One region of the Thermacetogenium phaeum DSM 12270 genome, then DNA from elsewhere that is predicted to be linked to it. Evidence: riboswitches for the same ligand, from Rfam matches in the RefSeq annotation. Region 1 holds a riboswitch; each other region holds the start of a gene.
The links. A riboswitch is a leader RNA that binds a small molecule or an ion and turns the genes downstream of it on or off. The one in region 1 is predicted to bind molybdenum cofactor.
Positions count from the first base shown of each region.

Region 1 (5,682 bases):
TGCACCGCCCTGACACCTTTCCATTCGCCGCTCGTGAGAATGGTATTATAAACTTCGTGCTTGGCATCGGCATCGGTGCTGATGATGATCACTTCTGGATCCCACGTCAATATTTGTTCGATAGAAACCTGGATCCGGCGGACGTTTTCATCTAAGCCGGAAGTAGCCACGTTAACCGCTCCGGCGAGGTCAATGGCCTCTGAATTGACCGTCCCTTTGATGTCGGTCTCCAATCCGGTCGGCCCTTCGGCATAATAGAGGCGCACGCGTTCGTTTTCGGGCAGCTTTTGAAGCCAGCGATCGATTTCCGCATAGGTGTGGCTGCAGTATTCCGCCAGCTTTTGAGCCCTGCTTTCTTCACCCAGCAGTTTTCCTACAAATTCGTACGCTTGATCCAGGTTCTTGAGGCTCCCGTCAACCATTATTACCGGTATCCCCAAGCGTTTTTCTATTTCTTCAGCATCTGCTGTATACTTGGGGCTCACATCGCCCATACTGATGATGACATCAGGGGCAACCTTCATCAGTTCCTCTATGCTCCCGGTAAAATTGGTTCCTTTCCACGTCCCTAACACCGGCAGCTCCCGGTACTCAGGAAGGATGTACTTTTTTTCGACCTCACGCAGTTCGTTATTCCATCCTGCCAGCTTCTCCGGTGCCAGAGAATAGATAAAAATAGCGCCGGCTGCAGAAGTCGAAAACACCTTGTTTATTTTCTTGGGAACAGTTACCGTTCGCCCGGCCATGTCAACCACACTGACATTTTCCTCGCTGCCGGCACTGCTGTTCCCGTTTCCTGTCTTTTCACCGCATCCTGCGGCCGATAAGATAATAACCAGACAGCAAAGAACGGCAATTATCTTTTTCATCATTCGATCTCACATCCCTTGCAATTAATTCTCAAAAGTTCGTCCGGCCGCCAGACGCAATCCTGCTGCGCTTGCGCCTGCTCGGGGCTTTAGACAACCGAAGGAATGCATACCCGGTAGTTGATCCCTTTCCTTTCTATTTCGGCAACCTCAACCTCGACTCCGTAAATTTCCTTTAGATTTTGTCCGGTGATCACCTCCTCCGGCCTGCCCACATGGATAATCCGCCCCTTTTGCATTACCGCCACTTTGCTGCCGCAATAGAAGGCGTGTTCGGGAAAGTGGGAGGACATCACTACGGTCAGTCCGCTTTCGGCCAATCTTTTGATGTGTCTTAGGATGCGCAGCTGATTTCCGAAATCCAGGTTGGATGTGGGTTCGTCCAAAACCAGAATCCCCGGCTTTTGGGCCAAAGCACGGGCAATCAGGACCAACTGCCTCTCGCCTCCGCTTATTTCAGCGTAGTTTCTGTTTTCCAGGTGGCCGATGTTCAAGCGCCTCATGGCTTCCCGGGCGATTTCGACGTCTACGGTCGAAGGCACGGCAAAGTTGTTGATGTGGGCCGTCCTCCCCATGAGTACCACTTCGAGCACCCGGAAGGGGAACGGCGGTATGTGGTTCTGCGGTACATAGCCCAGGTAATGCGCCAGTTCTTTTCGGGGGTAATCGCGAACGTCTTTGCCGTCAATGAGTACTTTCCCCTTCGACGGCTTCAGTAAGCCCAAGATGCTTTTAAAGAGGGTCGTCTTCCCGGCTCCGTTTGGACCTAACAGACAGAGGACTTCTCCTGATTCTACTTCCAGGGTCACGCCGCGCAGCACTTCGTTGTTCTTTTCATACGCAAAGGCAAGGTCCTGCAGTTTTAGTTTCATCTCCAACCCTTCCTTGTTTTTGTTAATAGGTATAGGAAAAATGGCGCTCCTATTAATGAGGTTAAGATGCCCAAGGGTATTTCCATCGGCAGTAAGGAGCGAGCCATGGTGTCCACCAGCAGGAGAAAGGAGCCCCCTACTAAGATTGAGACCGGCAACAGGTTCTGGTAGTCCGGCCCTATAAGGGCTCTGGCCAGATGGGGTATGACCAGTCCCACCCAGCCGATCATCCCGCTGACCGAAACCGCCGAGGTGGTTAACAGGGTGGCGCACAGGATAACGATTATCCTTAACTTGCCCGTGTCCACTCCCAGCGCCTGTGCCTCTTCGTCCCCAAAAGAGATTATGTTTAAGTGCCAGCGGACCAGGTACAGCACTATGGAGCTTGTGAGTACGGGTAAGATCATCAGTTTTATGCTGCTCCACTTTATCGATACCAGGCTTCCCATCAGCCAGTATGTGATTGCAGGGAGCTTATTGTAGGGGTCGGCTACGGCTTTGAACAAGGAGATCAGGGAGGAGAAAACCGTCCCCACAAAAATTCCTGTGAGCACCAGTATCAGACTCGAATCCCCGCTCTTGATCCGGGTGCTTATAAAATAGGTCAGGAATACGGCCAGCAGTCCGCAGACGAAGGAGGCAATGTGAATTCCTTTCATGCCCCATGAGCAAAGGATCGCCAGGGCAGCCCCAAAACCCGCTCCCGCCGACGCCCCCAGTATGTCCGGGGATACCATCGGGTTCTTAAAGGTCCCCTGGTAGACAGCTCCCGAAACGGATAATGCCGCTCCAATCAGCAGGGCAGCTATAATCCGCGGCAGGCGTATCTCCATAAAGACGGTGCTCACCGTATCAGGTACAGCCCGATCGCTAAAAAACAGTTCGGCTTTCAGAATCCCTACGATCTGTTCGGGTGTAATCGGATATCTTCCTAAAAGCAGTGAAATAAATATCAGTGCCAGCAGCGTTATGAACAGCAGCAAATAATTCCACCAGACGGTTGTCGTCTTGAGCCGCATTATTCTGCACAAAAGGACAGGTTGCATTCAAAAAAGCCTCCTGGAACAAAAAATCCTGGTGTAAAGGACACCAGGATATCTTCCCAAATCCCTGAATCTCCTTTACAAACATGGTAGGCATATCGATTTCTCAATATACCCCGTGGTTGCCCAGGTCGAAATGCCATGGACGCCGGCGCGTCTTTAGGCAATAACGACTCGGAGATACAGTATCATTATGAAATTATCAATGTCAGAGATCTTTACTTACCAGCAAACCGCCACTCGCCGGTAATCTTCCGCCGGAGCAACACCTTCAATCGCCTATTATTTATAGCAATAAACATGCCAGCCAGGATGGTCTCCACCCTCTCTCGAAAAAACCTGATATCAACCGGATTCCGGCGGTTTAAGGCGCGGCTACGAGAGTTAAGGGGGTGTTTCAAAATAAAAAAAGCCAGCCCAAAAAGAGACTGGCTTTTAAATTTTAGACTTCTGGTTTTGGAGGGCTTGAGCTCCGGCTTTGACGCCCTGCCTCAGCTTTCAATCTCCCAGCTGTCATCGAGTTCTTCGAACCAGCTAAAGGTGTGGCACTGGGAGCACATCACCTTGGATTTGTCGTGCATCTGATGGCACTGGGTGCACTCTATCTCGCCCATGTGAGAATCGTGAGGGTTTGATTCCTCAAATTCGGTGGCAGCCACCGCCTGCTCATAATCCTCTTCGTGGCACTCCAGGCACTGCTCCCTCGTGAACGTCAACTTCTCCAGCGGCTCCGAGTAGTTGCCCGTTATGTAGTTGATGCCCTCCTGGGCTTTTTCCAGATAGCTCTTGTGGTGGCAGTCCAGACACTCGACACCCTGAGCGGCGTGTTTGTTGGCGAGCAGGTTGCTGTTCTTCCAGCTCTCATAGTACGGCTTGATGATATGGCAGGTGCCGCAAAATGCCGGGTTTTTGCTGAGCTGATTCAAGGCGATCGCTCCGACCACACCCAAAGCCAGCACTACACCAACAACTATCAGGATCCTTTTCGGCGTTAGAAATGCTCTTTTCTTTGCCTGACTTTCGCTATTTTTCACTTCCACAGCCAATCTACATCCCCTTCCAACAAGGATGGCCGAAAGCCACCTTTCTGTTTATTTCGAAGTTATTTTCGCCAGATCGGCGTCGCTTTTAAAGACTTCCTCTATTCTTTAAAGCGGGCTGCTCTCATTTTTACCCTTCCATCACCGTAGATCCGACCAAATAACCCCAGGTGAGCGCTCTCCCATGGCTGTTGCCGGGGATCGTGGTCGGATAGTCTACACCGTATAGACCACCTGAAACGTTGCCGACTGCGTAAAGCCCGGGAATCGGGTTATGATCTTTATCTAGGACCCGCAACTTGACGTCCACGTTCAGGCCTCCCGTAACCACCAGGAGGGCGCCTCCGAATTTGAGGGCATAATAAGGCGGCTTTTCGATCGTCGTCAACAGCTCGGAGCGCTTGCCGAAGTCGACGTCGTTTTTAGCTCTGGCAAGCTCATTGTAGCGCTCCACGGTGGCTTTGAGATTCTCAGCAGGAACCCCGATCTTCCCGGCAAGCTCCTCAATAGTATCGGCCATCCAGCCGATCTTGCCCCCTTCGATATAGCCCTCAATGGTCTTGCGGTCGGCATCCGGTGTCCACTTCTGGCCGACGAGCCGGCCCATGGAATCCCAGAACATGCCGCCCCCTATCGGGAGACTCGCCGCAACCTCTTCCGGCCACTTGGAATCGAAGATGACGAATGCCCACGGGCCTTTTCCCGGCTGCCTCATGGCACCCAGCGACTTGGCCTGCACCCAGGTATCTTCGTTCATAAAGCGCTTCCCCTGCTGGTTCACAAAGAGGAAGAAATAGCTCAGCCAGGAGAACGCCTGAGGATGGATCACGGCTGCGAATGGCGGGTCCTCAAAGGTGCCGCCTACCCAGAGACCCATTTTGTGCCCGTCCCCCGTGTTTTGTCCGACCGGGTAATACTGAGATCCGTTGGCCTTGAGGGCCAATGGCGCAAGAGCCTCACACATCTCCTTGTCGCCACCGATATCTCCGGTTGCCAGGACTACCCCCTTAGAGGCGTTGAAACGGTAGTAGCCGTCCTCAGCTTTGGCAATAACTCCTACCACCCGATTGCCTTCTTTCACCAGCTGCTCACCGGGTGTCTTGAAGTAGAACTCAACACCTAGCCTCTTGGCTTCATTGTAGAGGAGCAGGCTGACGTCCTGCCCCGGCTCTTTGCCTTCTTTCATCATCGGCCCGCCGAGGAACATATGGGTACCGGGGTATTCCCTATACGTCGGCCCTTTGTAATAGGCGTCCAGAATACCTACTGTCAGATTCGCCGCCTCGGCTTTGTCAAGCAGCCAGTCCATGGCTTCGCCGCTCCTGTTGAGAAAAAGCCAGACCAGCTCTTCGTTGGCCCTGTTGCCGCACTGGGCGATCCAAGCCCTGGCGATCTCTTTTTTGTCATTGACGATCCCCATCTTTTTCATAACCCGGGATTCAGCGACCCCGAAATGGCCGCCGCGACCGGTCCAGCTCGAGCCCTTCTCGATTACGATGACTTTCGCCCCCTTTTCCCTGGCGCGGACGGCGGCCGACAGACCGGACAGTCCGGCACCGACAACAACGACATCGGCCTCTAAAGTCTTTTTGATGTTCTTTGCCGGAATCGGTTCCGGCGGAACTTCAAAGCTGTATCTGGCCTCCTTTTCGGCTTTCGCACCGCCGGAAGTTGAAGGCTCTTTCTCTCCGCACCCAGCCAAGGCTCCGGCCGCAGCTACGCCAGCAGCGCCAACAGCCATGCTCTTGATGAAAGTCCTCCTCGAAATCCCCTTTTTGTTCTCCTTTTCCATCTTTCCTCCCCCTCGAATACTTAAGTTGTAATAGCAAGTAAGGAGAACCCGATTGCGTATTGGCTG
Region 1 is NC_018870.1:108,304-113,985, reverse strand. Features, by position in the region: gene TPH_RS00625 (ABC transporter substrate-binding protein) at 1-872, opposite strand, end outside; gene TPH_RS00620 (ABC transporter ATP-binding protein) at 959-1,741, opposite strand; gene TPH_RS00615 (FecCD family ABC transporter permease) at 1,738-2,787, opposite strand; molybdenum cofactor riboswitch at 2,842-2,976, opposite strand; gene TPH_RS00610 (cytochrome c3 family protein) at 3,276-3,824, opposite strand; gene TPH_RS00605 (FAD-dependent oxidoreductase) at 3,955-5,616, opposite strand.

Region 2 (5,682 bases), 300 kb from region 1:
GGTGTGGTTCCCCAGCTCGTGCCCGGCGGCGGCAATGGCCTTCACCATTTCCGGGTACTTCTTGACCCAGATGCCCGTTAGAAAAAAGGTGGTCTTGATGTCGTTCTCCTCGAGGATCTTCAGCAGCGTCGGGGTATAATCGGCACCCCAGGCGGCATCGAAAGAGATGGCCAGCTTCTTTTCCCTGATGTCCACCGCATAAATGGGCACCTCCCGGTCGGCGGCGTTGAAGACCCCTCCAACCCCCCCGCAAAGGCCGGAGAAACAGATGACGCCCGCCAGCAGCAGAGTTGCCAGCGCGCCCCAGCACAGCAAACGCCTTCTCCTCAAGAGAACCATCGGCACGACAGGCCCACCCCTTCCCCGCTTTTTGTTACTAAATATTATTCGGCGCCCGGCAGGTTCATGCGATGAAGAGCTGTCGGGACAACCCCCGCCGTTATCACTGGCCTTGCGGCCGTGTGAAAAAGGCAGGAAAGGGGCAGCTTCCCACGCAGCAGCGCGGCTGCCGCAGGCGGTCGATCGAAGTGACCGTTTTTTTCAAAAAGCAAGACTTATTTTCCAAAAAAGTTGGGAATACTTTAAACAAAAGTATTGACAATCCACACCTGGATTTGTATTATTTATCATAGATTTATTAGCACTCACATTCAATGAGTGCTAATAACCCCCGCATAACATTCACATCACACTGAGGAGGGTTGTAAATGCTGAAGCCACTTGGTGACCACGTACTGGTGAAACCTCTCTCCAAAGAGGAAAAAACCGAAGGAGGCATCTACCTTCCCGACACCGCGAAGGAAAAGCCTCAGGAAGGAGAAGTAATCGCGGTGGGACCGGGCCGGCTCCTGGAAAACGGCACCCGCGTGCAGCCTGAGGTTAAGGTCGGCGACAAGGTTATCTACGCCAAGTACGGCGGAACCGAAATCAAACTCGGTGATGTCGAGTACCTGATCATGCGTGAAAGCGACATCCTGGCCATCAAAGACTAGGCCTCGACATCAAATCCCATCAACAAGGAGGTTGACAATCGCTTATGCCTGCGAAACAGATCGTCTTTGACGTAGACGCCCGTAAAAAACTCGAGAGAGGCGTTAATATCGTAGCCGATGCGGTAAAAACGACCCTTGGTCCGAAGGGCCGCAACGTGGTATTAGAAAAGAAGTTCGGATCTCCGACCATCACCAAGGACGGGGTAACCGTTGCCAAAGAGATCGAGCTGGAAGATCCCTTTGAGAACATGGGAGCCCAGCTCTGCAAAGAAGTAGCCTCTAAGACCAACGAGATCGCCGGTGACGGCACCACCACGGCTACGGTTCTGGCCCAGGCCATCGTCAACGAAGGGCTGAAGAACGTCACCGCCGGAGCCAACCCCATCTTCCTCAAGCGCGGCATCGACATGGCGGTCGAAAAGGCCGTGGAGGAGATGAAGAAGCACAGCACACCGGTGGAGACCAGAGAGTCCATCGCCCACGTCGCCGCCATCGCCGGCAACGACAAGGAGATCGGCGAGCTGGTGGCTGAGGCCATGGAGAAGGTGGGCAAAGACGGAGTCATCACCGTTGAGGAATCCAAGGGAATCGAGACCCTGGTCGAAGTTGTCGAAGGTATGGAGTTCGACCGCGGCTACATCTCCCCCTACTTCGTCACCAACTCCGAGACCATGGAAGTGGAGCTGGAAGAGCCCTACATTCTGATCTACGAGAAGAAGATCTCCGCGGTCGGCGACCTGCTGCCCCTCCTGGAGAGAGTCGTCCGCACCGGCAAGCCCTTCCTGATCATCGCCGAGGATGTGGAGGGCGAGGCCCTGGCCACCCTCGTCGTCAACAAACTGCGGGGCGTGCTCCACTGCGCTGCGGTTAAGGCCCCAGCGTTCGGCGACCGCCGCAAGGCAATGCTTGAGGATATCGCCATTCTCACGGGCGGCACATTCATCTCCGAGGACATGGGCTTCAAGCTCGAGAATGTGGACATCGATAAGCTCGGGCGGGCGAAAAAGGTCAAGATCAATAAGGAGAAGACCACCATTGTTGAAGGTTACGGAGCAAGCGACAAGATCAAGATGCGCGTCAACCAGATCAAGGCACAGATCGAGGAAACCACATCCGACTACGACCGTGAGAAGCTGCAGGAGCGCCTCGCCAAGCTGTCCGGCGGCGTAGCTGTCATTAAAGTCGGCGCCGCTACCGAAACCGAGCTCAAGGAGAAAAAGCACCGCATCGAAGACGCCCTCTCCGCAACCCGGGCGGCCGTTGAAGAGGGCATCATTCCCGGTGGAGGAACCTGCCTGGTGAACGTAATCCCGGCCCTGGACGAGATTCAGGCCGAAGGGGATGTGCTGGTAGGCGTCCGCATCGTGCGCCGCGCCCTGGAGGAGCCGCTGCGCCAGATCGCCGAAAATGCCGGACTCGAAGGTTCGGTCGTCATCGAACGGATCAAGAACGAAAAAGCGGGCATCGGCTTTAATGCCCTGACCGAGCAGTACGTGGATATGGTCAAGGAAGGCATTGTCGATCCCTTGAAGGTCACCAGAAGCGCCCTCCAGAACGCCGCCTCCATCGCTTCCATGCTTCTCACGACAGAGGCTCTCATCTCCGAAATTCCGCAGAAGAAGGAGAACACGCCTCCTTCGATGCCGGGCGGCATGGGCATGGATTACTAATACGGAAACCAACCACAAGGCCCTCCGTAAAAAGGAGGGCCTTTTTATGTCCCATCACAGACCAAGAGTCGCATCCCCCTTCCCGGCATCTACCCGCTAACCGTTAGAATACCTGTCATGAAAATACGTCAAGTTCACCCGCCGGTCTACCGCTTCGCTCTTGATTCCAGGCCGGACAGGACGACGGCTCGCTTCGGGACAGCTCTGGGGGCAGTGGTATGGGGCTTATAAAAAATAACCTGAAGGCGGCTGCCATCAGGTCTGTCTGATTTATTTTTCTGGGCTGTCCGGGGTCGTTTCGGCTGCTGTCTGTTTTCGTTGTTCATCGGCCAGCGCCTTCTGGCCGGCCCTGATCAGCTTTCTCACCATCTGGCCGCCGATCTTTCCCGCTTCTCTGACGGTAAGTTCGTCCCCGGCTTTGGCCAGGTCATCGTCGAGGCCGAGCTCCCGGGCGGTTTCCCACTTCAGCCGTTCGTGCGGCCCGGGCTTCTTTGCCTTTTTCTTTTTTACTGTCTTTTTTTCCGGCATCTGCATCACCCCTTACATTATTCTTTCGCAAGGGAATGGGAAATATGAGAGGCCGGCCTTCCGGCGATGTACCTCCAGAATATCTGACGAAAAATGGCGGCAAGGCCGCCGGTATCAGCCGTCATGATTGCCTGCCGGTCGGAACAGATGGCAATATTCTCAGCAGACTACCATGCCGCCAGCGGCTGCCCTAACAGAGGAACGAAAAAAGGATTTATCCTTGCCGGCGCAGCGACCTGACGGAGGTTGTTACCCGCCCATGACGAAGGAGCAGAGCGAGCAGCCGAATCGAGATATGATCTCGAGATAGGCGACTCTGCGGCAGGGAAGGCGCATAGGAGCCGGTCGGCTGCTTATCTATCGACAAGTCTTAGGGCAATTTAAACCGAAAGTCCGGGGGCAAGCGCAAGGATAAACGCATTTTCAGGGCAGACCCTCACGCCGCCTCCGGCGGCACCAACAGAGCATGAAAAAACCGCCGGTCGACCGGCGAGCGACCAGCGACCTATGGAAGGCCGGCTAACGGGACAGGCGAAGCGAGGATGACAGGTCGCCTCTCAGCAGATACCGCATCCTGGACAAAAAAAAGGGTTTCCTTATCCAACGGCGAATATAAAGAAAAAACGACATTCTCCGAGTCCTCCCTCCTAAGGCCTCTTGGGCTATGGCAGCAGGACCACTGGGTGCGCTTCGGAAACGAGCGCGCCTCCCGGCACGGAAAGGAGAGCGAAGACAGGGCCAGAGTACTTTCCGTACCTGGCTTTTTTTATCTGCTCCTTCCCCCTCCGGGAGAGAAAGAAAAGGGGGTATGGTAAAAAGACAGACTAAAGCACGACATCGCCCGCAAAAGGAAGAATCAAAAAAGTTGATTGAGGAAAACACACCGGAGAAGAAAGGAGTTTTGGATAATGAAGCCGAACAGAAGATTGTCCACCGGCATCCTTTTTCTGTTCCTCTGCTCCATCCTGGCCTTTGCCGCCGGCTGCGGTGAACAGCAGGAACAGGCCGCTGCAAAGAAGGATGTCATCCTGGCCACAACCACCAGCACCGTCGACACCGGCTTGCTGGACGAACTCATCCCCATCTTCGAGGAGAAAACCGGGTACAGGGTCAAGCCCATCGACAGGGGCACAGGAGAGGCCCTGGAAATGGGCAAAAAAGGCGAAGCGGACGTCCTCCTCACCCACGCTCCGGCATCGGAACGGCCTCTGGTCGAGAACGGGGACGTGATCAACTACCAACTGGTGATGCACAACGACTTCATCATCGTGGGGCCGCCAGACGACCCGGCGCAGATCAAGGGAGAGAAGGACGCAACTGAGGCCTTTAAGAAGATCATGAACGGCCGGTTCACCTTCGTGTCCCGGGGGGATGACTCCGGCACTCATAAGAAGGAAAAGGCCATCTGGGATAAATTAGGTGTGACCCCCGCCGGCGACTGGTATCTGGAAGCCGGCAGCGGAATGGCGGACACCCTGCGCCTGGCCTCCGAGAAGAACGCCTACACCCTCACCGACAGAGGAACCTATCTCGCTCAGAAGGACAACCTCAAGCTGGCGAGTCTGATGGAAGGGGACCCGATGCTCCTCAACATCTATCACGTGATGCAGGTCAACCCGGAAAAGTTCCCCAAGGTCAATGCCGCTGGTGCCAAGGCGTTTGTGGAATTCATGATCAGCCCCGAAACCCAGCGAATCATCGGTGATTTCGGAGTAGACAAATACGGCCAGCCGCTCTTCATCCCCGATGCCGGGAAGAGCGAAGAGGAAATCGGAATGCAGTAAAAAGCTCAAGTGGTGATCGCCTCCCGATCACCACTTTTTTTAAACGAATTGCGGTAAGCCCTCTTTAAGCGCCGGCCTTTTACCTCCCATGGCGGTGGAGGTAGGGCCGGATACGAAGAAGAAATCCCGGGCGGAGCGGAAAAGCCGGCAGCGGCGGCTGATCCCGGAGCACGGCGGCGGAAAGGCTGTTACTTATTTCCGCCGCCTTTAGATAAAAGGAGTTCATCTTCGCCTTGTAGAATAGGATATTGTAGAATAAAAATAGATGAGCGCTTCTTAGAATTTAAAAGCTCATCACCTTGGAAAAGGAGAGGAAAGATGAACGATTTGCGCGCCGCAAAGCGGGGAGCAGCGCTCCTGGGCAGCATTCTCCTCCTGGCCCTTCTGTTGAACCTGGGGACGCCGCTCCCTTCCGTCCGGGCGGTAGAGGGAAACCCGCCCGTGGTGGTAGCCGGTTACGATGGAGCTGTCGTTCCCATCACCGCCAAGTACCTGGAAAGGGTCATCCGCCACGCCGAAAACCTCGGGGCAACGGCCTGCGTCATTCAACTCAGCACCCCGGGCGGCCTCTACACCACCACCCAGGAGATTGTCACCACCATCCTCAACGCCCGGGTCCCGGTTATCGTCTACGTCTCTCCGGCCGGGGGATGGGCGGGATCGGCAGGGACCTTCATCACCATTTCCGCCCACGTAGCCGCCATGGCC
Region 2 is NC_018870.1:409,330-415,011, reverse strand. Features, by position in the region: gene TPH_RS02050 (polysaccharide deacetylase family protein) at 1-339, opposite strand, end outside; gene groES (co-chaperone GroES) at 708-992, shown strand; gene groL (chaperonin GroEL) at 1,037-2,662, shown strand; gene TPH_RS02030 (alpha/beta-type small acid-soluble spore protein) at 2,933-3,190, opposite strand; molybdenum cofactor riboswitch at 3,810-3,931, shown strand; gene TPH_RS02020 (substrate-binding domain-containing protein) at 4,099-4,974, shown strand; gene TPH_RS02015 (NfeD family protein) at 5,293-5,682, shown strand, end outside.
Region 2: another riboswitch for molybdenum cofactor. It lies ahead of TPH_RS02020 (substrate-binding domain-containing protein); the one in region 1 lies ahead of TPH_RS00615 (FecCD family ABC transporter permease).

Region 3 (5,682 bases), 550 kb from region 1:
AAGATATTTGGTAATATCCTTTATTCTATATTTAGTACTTGGGCGCTTTGATTGGAATAGAAAACATAATAAATAACATAAAAAAAAGAAGGCCGATGGCGTTTAAATATGGAGAGACAAAGTATTATTGGACTCCCAGCACTGATGCTTTCTTTAACGCCTGTATATATTAAGTTTCAAAAAGTTTTTCATATACCTATCAGCGAATTAAACCAGGCATATACCATTTTTAGGTTAATTTTAGGTTATGTAATAACAACAAGTTTCTATAAGAAGCCATTTATTCAACAGTCTCCATAAAGGAGCTAGTTTACCTCCTCGCAGATGTTCCGGGTACCAGCCGAATTTTGTTAAATAGCAGCGAATTCTGAAAATCCACGCTGGCAACACTCTTTTTGTTCCAGAGTTTTTGGTCACATGAATATCAAAAAAAGACAGTTCTCTATCGGGAACTGTTTTTTTTGTGCGCCCGGCATGTCTGCTGAGCCAGTGGGTTGAAAGAGTCCCATGCCACCTAACCAGCAGAAAAGCAATCGAAGGCAAGGGGGTTTCCTTCCTTGCCGTTTTTGCCTAATTCGGAGCCACCTTCCTGGAAGGGGCTTGTCATTCTGTCCTTAAGGCCTCTTGGCGCCATCCTTTTTGACCGATGTCTGGTTGAAGATGCATTTTCGAAAAAACGGCGTCCTGTTTTGAGACGCAGCTTCGGCGGAGGAGTGCATTTTCGCAGCGACATTGCCGTTCTGACGGCAATGAAAGTTTTTGCTGAAACCTGGCATTCTTTTTGCATATGGAGCTGATGGCGGTAGTCGTTGCATTGAGTTTTTATATAGGGAAATCTGATGCGGTGGTGATGGAGAGTAAAGTGGGCTATCGGTTCACACCAGAGAAGGGAAGGGTTAGGCGGCACTGATTAATGGTACCTGGCAAAAGACCGGCGAGCAAGGGGGCAACATAAATATAAGATGCTGCTGATAATGCCGGTTAATCTGGTTAATTGAGTTTGAAAGCAGGCCTCTCTGGGTGGGCTTTATGGGGGCGAGAAGAATCTACTGGGATGGGAATTACAGCACTTGTTGCCAGATAAAGTATTCTGTATACAGGGTGCGCTCCCGGAAGGATTTGCTCTACCGATGTAGTATTATTAACAGACGGGATTAATTATCATTACTCGCATGATGTGCGTTAATTACGTTCCCCGAATTCATTTGCCTGTGGCTTTGGCTATGGCGGGTGAGTCGGTAGGGTTCGTCCGGAAACGGGTAGGCCTCCCGTTGCGGAAAGGGTGAACAGGATAATGCTATTAACTGATAAGTTTGGGGGGCCGGCTATTCCTGGGGGATATCCGGCTCTTTGGCTGATAAACCTTCCCGGCTTTTTCGAGAGGCCTGCCGCAAAATCTGCAAAATCATAGAGAAAAAAATTTGCGGCGGGCAGCATAAGGGTGCAGTAAAGAGAAGAAACCTGCACCGGTGGTTTGTCATTACGCCTCTACCGCATTACTGCCCGCTGCTTTTTTATTCAGAAAAAACATTCTACTCCGGCGTGTTAAGGGGAAGGGGGGATAAGTTTCTGTTAATGGTCTTGTTTTCGTTAGATAAAAGATTCAACAAGGAGGGATTAATATGAGAGAGATCAACCGCCGCGAATTTTTAAAGCTCTGCGCCGGTTCGGTGGCGGCCGCGGGGCTCAGCCAGTTGCTACTGCCGGAGCTGGCTAGATCCTTGCCTGCGGCGGGGAACCCTCCGGTGATCTGGATTCAGGGTGCGAGCTGTACCGGATGCTCCATTTCACTGCTGAATTCTACTCAGCCGGGGGTTAAGGAAATCCTGACAGAAGTCATTGATCTCAAGTTCCATCCCAACATTTCTGCAGCTGCCGGTGAACTGGCGATGAGGGTGATCGATGATACAAAAGAAGCTGGCAACTATTACCTGGTTGTGGAAGGAGCCGTTCCCACCAAGGACGGAGGGATCTACTGCACTGTAGGGGAAAGAGATGGAAAAGAGATCACCTTTTTGGAGAGAGTAAAGGAACTGGGAGCCGAAGCTTCTGCCGTTTTGGCCGTTGGGACCTGTGCGGCTTTTGGGGGGATCCCCGCTGCCAAGCCCAATCCTACCGGGTGTAAGGGCGTGCGGGATGTTTTCAAGGAGGCCGGAATCAGCACCCAGGTGATCAACGTGGCCGGATGCCCACCGCATCCCGACTGGGTGGTGGGTACGCTGGCACACCTGTTGCTGTTTAAAGAGGCGCCTGAGCTGGATGACTTCGGGAGGCCAAAAGTATTCTTCGGGAAGTGCGTCCACGACAACTGCCCGCGGCGGCAGTATTTCGACAACAGCATATTTGCTAAAAACTTCAGCGAGCCGGGCTGCCTGCTGGAGCTCGGCTGCAAGGGGCCGCAGGCCCACTGCGACAGCTTCGACAGGATGTGGAACGGTGGGGTCAGCTGGTGCCTGAAAGCGGGGGCGCCCTGCACTGCCTGTACGGAAAAGGGATTCCCCGGCTGTGCCGTTCCCTTCTATGAGAGGATGGAACCCATTCATCTGCCCAACATCAACGCCACCGCTGACGCCGTAGGCGGCGCCCTGGGGGTGGCCGTGGCGGCGGGGATAGGCGCCCATCTCATAGGCAATATAGCCAAAGGCAGGATCGGGAAAAAAGAGGAGGGGCAGGTGAAGGAAAATGCCTAAAGTCATCGTCGACCCGGTAACGAGGATCGAGGGGCACCTGAAGATCGAAGTGGAGGTTGAGGGAGGAAAAGTAACCGAAGCTAAAAGCAGCGGCACGCTTTTCCGCGGGGTGGAGCTGATCCTGCGCGGTCACGACCCCAGGGACGCCCAGGAGATCGTCCAGAGGATCTGCGGAGTCTGCCCCATCGGCCACGCCACGGCAGCCACCCTGGCCCTTGACGATGCTTTCGGGATCAAACCGCCTGGCAATGGAAGAATAATCCGTAACCTGATCCTGGGGGCCAACTACATCCAATCCCACATACTGCATTTTTACCATCTGGCAGCACTGGACTACGTAAAGGCCCCGGACAACATTCTGCCGCTGGCTCCCCGCTACGAGGGGGATTACCGGCTTCCGGAAGCAGTGAACAGCGCCGCGGTCAATCACTACCTGCAGGCTCTGGAAATGCGCAAAAAAGCGCATGAAATGCTGGCCATCTTCGGGGGGAGAGCACCCGGACAGCGCGCCATCGTTCCGGGAGGCGTCACCGAAACGGTAGATGCCCAAAAGATCATCAATTTCAAGTTCCGGCTGGCGGAGCTGACATCTTTTATCGAGAACGTCTATGTGCCCGACGTCTTGGCGATTGCCGAAGTCTATCAGGACTGGCTGGAGATAGGCAAGGGCTGTGGGAACATGCTGGCCTACGGCGCCTTCCCCGTGGATGACGACGGTGAGCTCTTCTTCAAGCGCGGCCGCTACACCGAAGGTGTTGACGGGGAAGTTGACCCCGACAAGATCACCGAGGACGTCAAATACTCCTGGTATGAGGATGACACCGGGGGTAAGAAGCCCACGGAAAGCGTGATTACCCCGGCACCGAAGAAAGAAGGGGCTTACTCCTGGATGAAGGCGCCGCGCTATGACGGCAAGGTCCATGAAGTGGGGCCGCTCGCCCGGATGTGGGTTGCCGGAGACCCAGAGATTAGAAGTTTAGGGGAAAAGGCCTTCTCCGTGATGGGACGCCATGCCGCCAGAGCTCTGGAGTGCAAAAAACTGGCCCATGCCATGGCCGGCTGGCTTGAGCAGCTGCAGCCGGGTGAACCGACCTGCACTCCCCACGAAGTACCCCGGGAAGCGGAAGGTGTCGGCCTTACCGAAGCAGCAAGGGGTGCCCTCGGGCACTGGATCAAGATCAAAGGCGGGCGCATCGAAAAGTACAACGCCGTTGTGCCGACTACCTGGAACGGAGGGCCGCGTGACGAGAAGGGGCAGCCGGGGCCAATTGAACAGGCGCTGGTGGGGACGCCCGTTAAGGACCCCAACAACCCGATCGAACTGGTGCGCGTGGTGCGCTCCTTTGACCCCTGCCTTGCCTGTGCAGTGCATGTGATTACCCCGGACCGGGATGTTCGCAAGTTCCGGGTCTACTAGGGGGGAAGACAATGAAGAGAATGGTTTATCGGCATACGCTGGCGGTCAGGTTCTTTCACTGGTGGAACTGCATCTCTATCTTCATGCTGCTGGCCACCGGGTTTTATATCCATACGCCTGATGGGTTCTGGTCGTACATTTTTCCATCTATGAATGTGGCCCGCAAGCTCCACTTCATCTTTATGTACACGGTTATTGCCGGATTGGTGGGAAGGCTCTACTACGCCTTCGTGAGCGGTGATTACAGGAACTTCAAGCCGCGCTTTGCGGATATTCCCAACATGTTTAAACTGATGAAGTACTACCTCTTCCTGAGCGATGAGCTTCCCGACTGGGGGGAAAAATATAACCCCGGCCAGAAGATGATGTACGCCGGTTTCGTCCCTCTTCTGCTCATCCAGATCATCACCGGCTTCATCCTCTACATGCCGACGACGTTGAACAGCTGGGCCTACTGGGTAGGAGGGGCAAACATCATCCGCATTATCCACTACGCCGTTGCCTGGATCTTCGTCTACTGCGTGGCGGCGCACATCTACCTGGATTTCAGCGAGGGGATAGCCAATATCAAAGGGATGATCACCGGTTACAGGCCTGCAGATTTTCACGAGAAGCATCGAAAGAAAAGCGTTTCCCCTGCCGGAAGGGGAAAGGCCGTCGAGGGTTGAGGTTGATAGCCGCCGACGGAAATGCCCGCCTGAGGAGGCGGGCATTTTCTGATCGCGGCTTCTTTTCCGGGCCAATTCTTTCTGCTCATTAAACAGCCCGCTCATCACCGGGAGCTAATTGGGGGTGCTCGCCGGGGATGTCACAGGTAATTAAGGTTTCCGAGGCTTCGTCGGCGAGGGCAACGAGCGCTCCCTCCGGGTCGGCGATCAGGCTGTTGCCCAGGCTGATGAGGCCGATGTGGCTGCCTACGGCATTGGCCAGAAGAACGTAACAGTGATTCTCCACCGCCCTGGCTATGGGTAGCGCCCGGTTTTTGGTTAGTTTCCAGCGGGCCTCTGCCGGATTATAATAATGGGCGGAAAGGATGAAGAGGGCGCTCGTCCCTTCGGGGCAGCTGCTTCTGGCCAGTTCGGGGTAGTTCTGGTCGCGGCAGATGATCACCCCGAATCTATGCCCGTTATAGGTGAAGGACAGGGGTTGGGTGCCGGGGGTGAAGAATTTCTCCTCGGCAGCGGTCAGGTGGATTTTGTAGTAGGTGTATTTGACCCCGTCGGGCAGAATCACGGAAGCAGCGTTGTACATTTTCCTGTCTTTAAATTCTGCTCTTCCTATAATAAGGCCGATTTTTAATTTCTCTACCTGGCTTCCGATCAGCTCCAGAGCACGCCCCAGTTCCTCCTCGATGCCAGGCTGTCCCAGGGTTTTCTTGTCGTATCCCGTTAGACACATTTCCGGAAAAACCAGTAGGTCGACCCCCTTGAGCCTGGCCTCTTCAGCCGTGCGAAGGATGGTGGAGGTGTTTGTGGCGACGCTGTTTGTGATGAACATCTGAGCGGCACCTAGCCTCAAAGTCATTCGCCTCCAAGGTATATATTTCCTGTACTATCTTACAACGCCCCTCCTACG
Region 3 is NC_018870.1:657,025-662,706, forward strand. Features, by position in the region: molybdenum cofactor riboswitch at 1,182-1,300, shown strand; gene TPH_RS03220 (hydrogenase small subunit) at 1,623-2,690, shown strand; gene TPH_RS03225 (nickel-dependent hydrogenase large subunit) at 2,683-4,107, shown strand; gene cybH (Ni/Fe-hydrogenase, b-type cytochrome subunit) at 4,119-4,775, shown strand; gene TPH_RS03235 (carbon-nitrogen hydrolase family protein) at 4,864-5,625, opposite strand.
Region 3: another riboswitch for molybdenum cofactor. It lies ahead of TPH_RS03220 (hydrogenase small subunit); the one in region 1 lies ahead of TPH_RS00615 (FecCD family ABC transporter permease).

Region 4 (5,682 bases), 400 kb from region 1:
GCCGCAAACTTGGCGGCGAAGTAGGTTCCCTTGACGTTGATGGCCATCATTCTGTCGTACTCTTCCTCCGTCACCTCGGTGATGGGTTTCATCATGAAGATCCCGGCGTTGTTCACCAGGATGTCCAGGCGCTGGTAGGTGGCAACGGTCTTGTCCACCATCTTTTTCAGGTCGTCGATTTTACTGACATCTGTCGGCTGGAAGATGGCCTGCCCACCCTTGTCCTGGATTTCCAGATGGGTGGGTTTGCCCCCCTCCCGGGGGTTCTCCCGGATGTCCGCCACGACCAGGCGCGCACCCTCTTCTGCGAATAGAAGGGCGATGCTCCTTCCGATCCCGGAGCTGCCTCCCGTAACTATGGCTACCTTGTCTTTTAGTACCGGCATTGGCTGACCTCCTCATCTTATTGTGTAATCTTATTGTGTGATGTGGAGGTTCTCCTTATGCGAAAGGCGGCCGGTTTGCTCCGGGCAGGGAAAGGTCAGCCTTCCGCATCCACCGCCGCAGAAAAAAGACCCGGAACAAGGGAATTCCATCGCACGCCTTTCCCTTCGGGGTTGATTTCGTGATGCTTATATTCGCCTGGAGCTGGCCTGAAGCGGGCATGGCACTCGTCCGGGACGGCATCTTCAACGACGGGAACCAGCCGGAGCAGATTTGAGAGTAATTATGCTGTATTTCACGATAAAGTAGAGGGGAACGAATTCCCCTGGGTAATTGAGTGCGAGTGCGGATGGAAAGGCGACAGGGACGTAAACGCCGCACTTGTCATTCTGAGGAAAGGGCTTGGCCTGAGCCCCAATCAGGCCGCAGGGCTGGACCCGCCCGAGCTCAAGCCTCCGGAGAGGGAGGCCGCTGTGCGGATACTGGGGAGCAACCCCTACCTCCGCGTAAGCTTTTCTTAATGAAAGAGGAAGCCCACCTCCTTTAGGAGGAGGTCCCTGAAGAATAATTCAGCGTGGGCGGATTTTTTCTATCCATGCCTGATTGTACAGTCAGGGCGTTTCCTGGTGGTGGAGATCCAAACCACCTCTCCCCTTTCCAGACGCACCACCCGGTCCCCCAGGACGGCTGCCTCTTCCGGGTCGTGGGTGACCAGAATGAAGGGGATGTCCCAGCGCCGCTGCAGGGTCTTTAGCTCTCCCCGCAGCTTGATCCTGGTTTCGTGATCCAGGGCGGAGAGGGGCTCATCCAGGAGCAGGAGTTTCGGGTCGGCCAGGAGCGCCCGGGCCAGGGCGGTACGCTGCTGTTCGCCGCCTGAGATCTGTCCCGGGTAGCGCTTGGCCAGATGGCTGATCTGCAGCATTTCCAGCATCTCCTGTACCTCCAGACCGTTCCGCCGCTTTTTCATACCGTAGGCGGCGTTCTGCTCCACGGTCAGGTGGGGGAACAGGGCGTAATCCTGGAAGACGTATCCTACCTGGCGGAGCCTGGGAGGAAGATTGATCCTGTTGGCGCTCGAAAAGAGCACCCGACCATTCAATACGATCTCTCCCCGCTCCGGCCTCTGCAGCCCCGAGAGACACTGCAGAAAAGTGGTTTTTCCGGCCCCAGAGGGCCCAACCACCACCAGAAACTCATTCAGGACCCGGAGATTCAACCGGAGGCGGAAGGAGGGGAGTTGCTTGTCAATGGTTACGGTCAAGAGATTTTCCATAAGCAGTCACCCTATTCCTTGGGAAATAAGCTTTTTTGACTGGTCTGAACAGGATTATCAGAACCTGTTTCTGACCTTGTCCGGGCAGGAAAACGGCTTGCTTCGGCTGTTCCGAGCGGTATATCCCAGCCGGGGATGGCTCAGCTCCGGGGCAGTTTCTCTTTTATGGTCCAGCGCTTTAACCTGTGCCTGCTCCAGAGGTTGACCCCCAGGATAAAGACGAAACTGAGGAGGGTCATGATCCCCACCAGGACCAGGGCGATGCGGTTTTCTCCGGACTCGGTGGCGGCGTAGATGGCCAGGGGCACCGTCTGGGTCCGGCCGGGGATGTTGCCGGCGATCATTAAGGTTGCCCCGAATTCCCCCAGGGCTCGGGCGAAGGCCATCACCGTCCCTGCCACCAGCCCCGGCCAGGCCAGGGGTAGGCTGATGGTCCAGAAGACCCGCCATTCCCCGGCCCCCAGGGTGCGGGCGGCGTTTTCCAGGTTCCGGTCCACCGACTGGAAGGACGCCCGGACAGTCTGGTAGAGGAGGGGGAAGGCCACCACTGTAGATGCCACCACCGCCCCCCACCAGTTGAAGACCACCGATACTCCCCATAACTTTTCCAGTAGCAGGCCCAGGGGGCCGTGCTTGCCGAAGAGGAAGAGGAGACCGAACCCCACCACTGTAGGTGGGAGTACCAGGGGGAGGGTGAGGACTGCCTCAACCACCTCCTTGCCGGGAAAGTCCCGGCCGGCCATCAACCTGGCCACGGGTACCCCGGCGATGAAGGCCAGCACCACTGCCAGCACGGCAACCCTGAGGGATAAAAGTGCTGGTATCAGGATTTTTTCATCAAGCATGTTCAAACCTCCCCCGGCGGCAACAACCAGCGTATGTTCCTTACTTCTTTCCCGACTTGAAGCCGTACTCTTCGAAGACCTGCATCCCCTCCGGTGAGGCGAGGTAGTTTAAGAACTTCCTGGCCTCATCCTTCTGGCGGGCATTTTTCAGCACCGCCGCCGGGTAGACGATGGGTTTGTGCAGGTTGTCCGGTACTGTCAGAGCAACACGGATGTTTTTACCCGCCAGGACATCGGAGCGGTAGACGAAGCCGGCGTCCACATCCCCGGTTTCCACATAGGTGAGCACCTGGCGCACATTGTTGGCCATGACCAGTTTGGGCTGCAATCGGTCCCACAGCTTCAGGTTGACCAGGGTTTCCTGGCTGTACTTGCCGGCCGGTACTGTATCCGGAAGTCCGAGGGCGATCTTCTTTACCGCCGGGCCGGCCAGATCACTGAAATCCCTGATCTCAGGGCCGTTTTGGGGAGTTATCAGTACCAGCTCGTTGCCCAAGAGGGTAATCCTGCTGGCGGTATCGATCAGCCCTTTGGCGGCCAGCTGGTCCATCTGGCTGGCTCCGGCGGAAATGAACAGGTCGGCCGGGGCTCCCTGCTCGATCTGTTTCTGCAGGCTGCCGGAGGAGCCCAGGTTGCAGGTCAGCTTCACCTCCGGGTATTTCTCGGTGTAATTCTTTTTGATTTGCTCCAGAGCGTCCTTCAGGCTGATGGCTGCCGAGACGATAACTTCTTTCTGCTTCTGCGGCACCCCGGTGCTCGGCTTGCCGGTGCCGCTCTGGTGGCCACATCCCGTTGCCGCCAATACCACCAGCAGCGCCAACAGCGCTTCTGCAGCCAGCTTTTTCAAAAAATGAGCTTTCATAAAGTTCACGCTCCTTTGTTATTTTATTTGTTACGCTAGCCTTATAATAAACGCCACTTTCTCCATTTCCCGTAATTTCGGCCACCAGAACGGTGAGCAGCTCACCGAGAGCCGGGGGTAGTGCCCCCAGGCAAAGGAAGGGATGAAGGCGATCACCGGCAGGGTGGCCTGGTACCGGGAATGGACCACGATGCTTGAACGGCTTCCTGTTACAGGCATCCGGGGGGTATCGGTGATATCTGGTTTCACATAACCGGCTGGCTGCGGCCTGAGCTCGTCCGCGAAATGACCTCCTCCGGCAGTGGCAATTTTGTTGTTGCTGGATGCCCTGGTTGGAGTGGCCGGCATCTCCTGGATTCATGACAAGGGTAAAATAGAAGACCAGCCGCGCTGTCGGGGCAAGAGCCTGCTCCGACGACAGCAGTACCGTGCTGGTCAGAGAAAGACATGCTGCATTGTTCTTCACTCCTTTCCAAACGGGAGGCGCAGCCGTTTCCAGCTACACCCTGGCGGCCGGCCGCCATGCCCGCCGGTTTAGGCGGTCCGGCTCGGAGTGTCTGAATGAGTCACAGGGGACGGCCCTGACTTATAATTTCCATCCCTTGTCATCGTTCCCCACTGCCACCGCGAAGTGGTTCCTGCATTCCGGCTCGACGGCCGGTCGGCTGCGGGGGAGGAAGCTGGGGAACAACATCTCCACCAAACATAAACAAACGCAAACAAACATAAACTAATATAACTATTATTAGATGTTATTATAATATTTGGTATAATTAAAATCAATCATAAAATAAACGTGAACGGGGTAACGAAAATGCCGGGTGATATTTCCTATACCCCCAGAGAGGTGGCCGAACTCCTCAAGATCTCCCGCTATACCGTCTACGAACTGATCAAGCGGGGAGAACTGAAAGCTTACCGGGTGGGGCGTAAGGTACGGGTAGAGGCCTCCGACCTGGAGGCCTTTAAATGGAGGGCGCGGGATGATTTCTCAGGGGTACAGCCTGCTCCCGGGGTAGCGCCGCCAACCGGCGGGGGACCGGCCGCCGCGGGAGCACCCTCTCCCCTGGCCCCGTCCCGTGAGCCGGTAATCATCTGCGGCCAGGATGCCGTCCTGGACATTCTGGAAAGGCACCTGGAGAGGGTGCTCCCAGGGTGCAGCTGCCTGCGCAACCACAGCGGGAGCAGCAACGGCCTGTTCGCCCTTTATCACCGCAGGGCGAATGTGGCCACCTGCCACCTCTGGGACGGTGACACGGACGAATACAATATTCCTTACATCAGGCGCATTCTCCCCGGCCAACCGGTTGTCGTCTACAACCTGGTTTACCGCACCGCTGGGTTTTATGTGGCCGGGGGGAACCCCCTGGGGATCACCGGCTGGACCGACCTGGTCAAACCCGGTATCCGGTTTGTCAATCGGGAGCCCGGTTCCGGCTGCCGCGTCCTGCTGGATGAAAAGCTGCGCAGGCTGGGCCTCGACCGGCACCTGGTGCGGGGCTACGAGCGGGTGGAAATGACCCATCTGGCGGTGGCCAGCTGTGTCGCCCGTGGAGAGGCCGATGTGGGACTCGGTGCCGAGGCGGTGGCCGGGCAGGTGAAGGGGATCGACTTTATCCCCCTGCAGAAGGAGCGCTACGACCTGGTGATCCGCCGGGAGGACCTGAATAAGCCCTTCGCCCGGGCGATTCTGTCCATCCTCCATTCTCCGGATTTCCGCAGGGAGGTGGAGGGGATGGGCACCTATGACATTTCCCGGATGGGCGACCTCATCGCTGAACTTTAGTGAATGAAAGGAAGTGCTTTACCCGGCCAGGGCTTTACAATAGGGTTTCCAGGTCGATCGCCAGGCCGGGAAGAGGCGGGAAAGTGACTACGTTATCCACATCCTGGAAGGGATACTGCTCATCCTGATAACATGCTATCATAGCAAAAAATTGCCAGCAAGGATCGGGCTAGCCTGCTCATACACCACAGCCGCTGCCCTGCCTTTCGGGTGATGTTTCGGCATGTAAGCGGCAATTCCGCTGACATTAATAATATCGGTGTTATTGTGGTGCAAGAGGTGAGAGGTACTCTTCCCGGATCCGGCCGTTCAGGTAGCAGGTATTGCCAGATCGTTTCAGCTGCTATACACTCAAATTGGAGGATTCTGCATATCCATACTCTTTACGACTGGAGGTCTTGACATGAGGCTGTTCCTGGTGCGGCATGGGGAAACGAAGTGGAACCGGGAAGAGGTTTTTCGGGGTCGGATTGATGTGGAATTAAGCGAGCGCGGGATCGAGCAGGCCCGGCTGACGGCGCGGGCGCTGGCC
Region 4 is NC_018870.1:2,651,693-2,657,374, reverse strand. Features, by position in the region: gene TPH_RS13115 (SDR family NAD(P)-dependent oxidoreductase) at 1-386, opposite strand, end outside; gene TPH_RS13110 (ATP-binding cassette domain-containing protein) at 974-1,657, opposite strand; gene modB (molybdate ABC transporter permease subunit) at 1,798-2,502, opposite strand; gene modA (molybdate ABC transporter substrate-binding protein) at 2,543-3,364, opposite strand; gene TPH_RS13095 (hypothetical protein) at 3,395-3,712, opposite strand; molybdenum cofactor riboswitch at 3,814-3,930, opposite strand; gene TPH_RS13090 (helix-turn-helix transcriptional regulator) at 4,179-5,150, shown strand; gene TPH_RS13085 (histidine phosphatase family protein) at 5,554-5,682, shown strand, end outside.
Region 4: another riboswitch for molybdenum cofactor. It lies ahead of TPH_RS13095 (hypothetical protein); the one in region 1 lies ahead of TPH_RS00615 (FecCD family ABC transporter permease).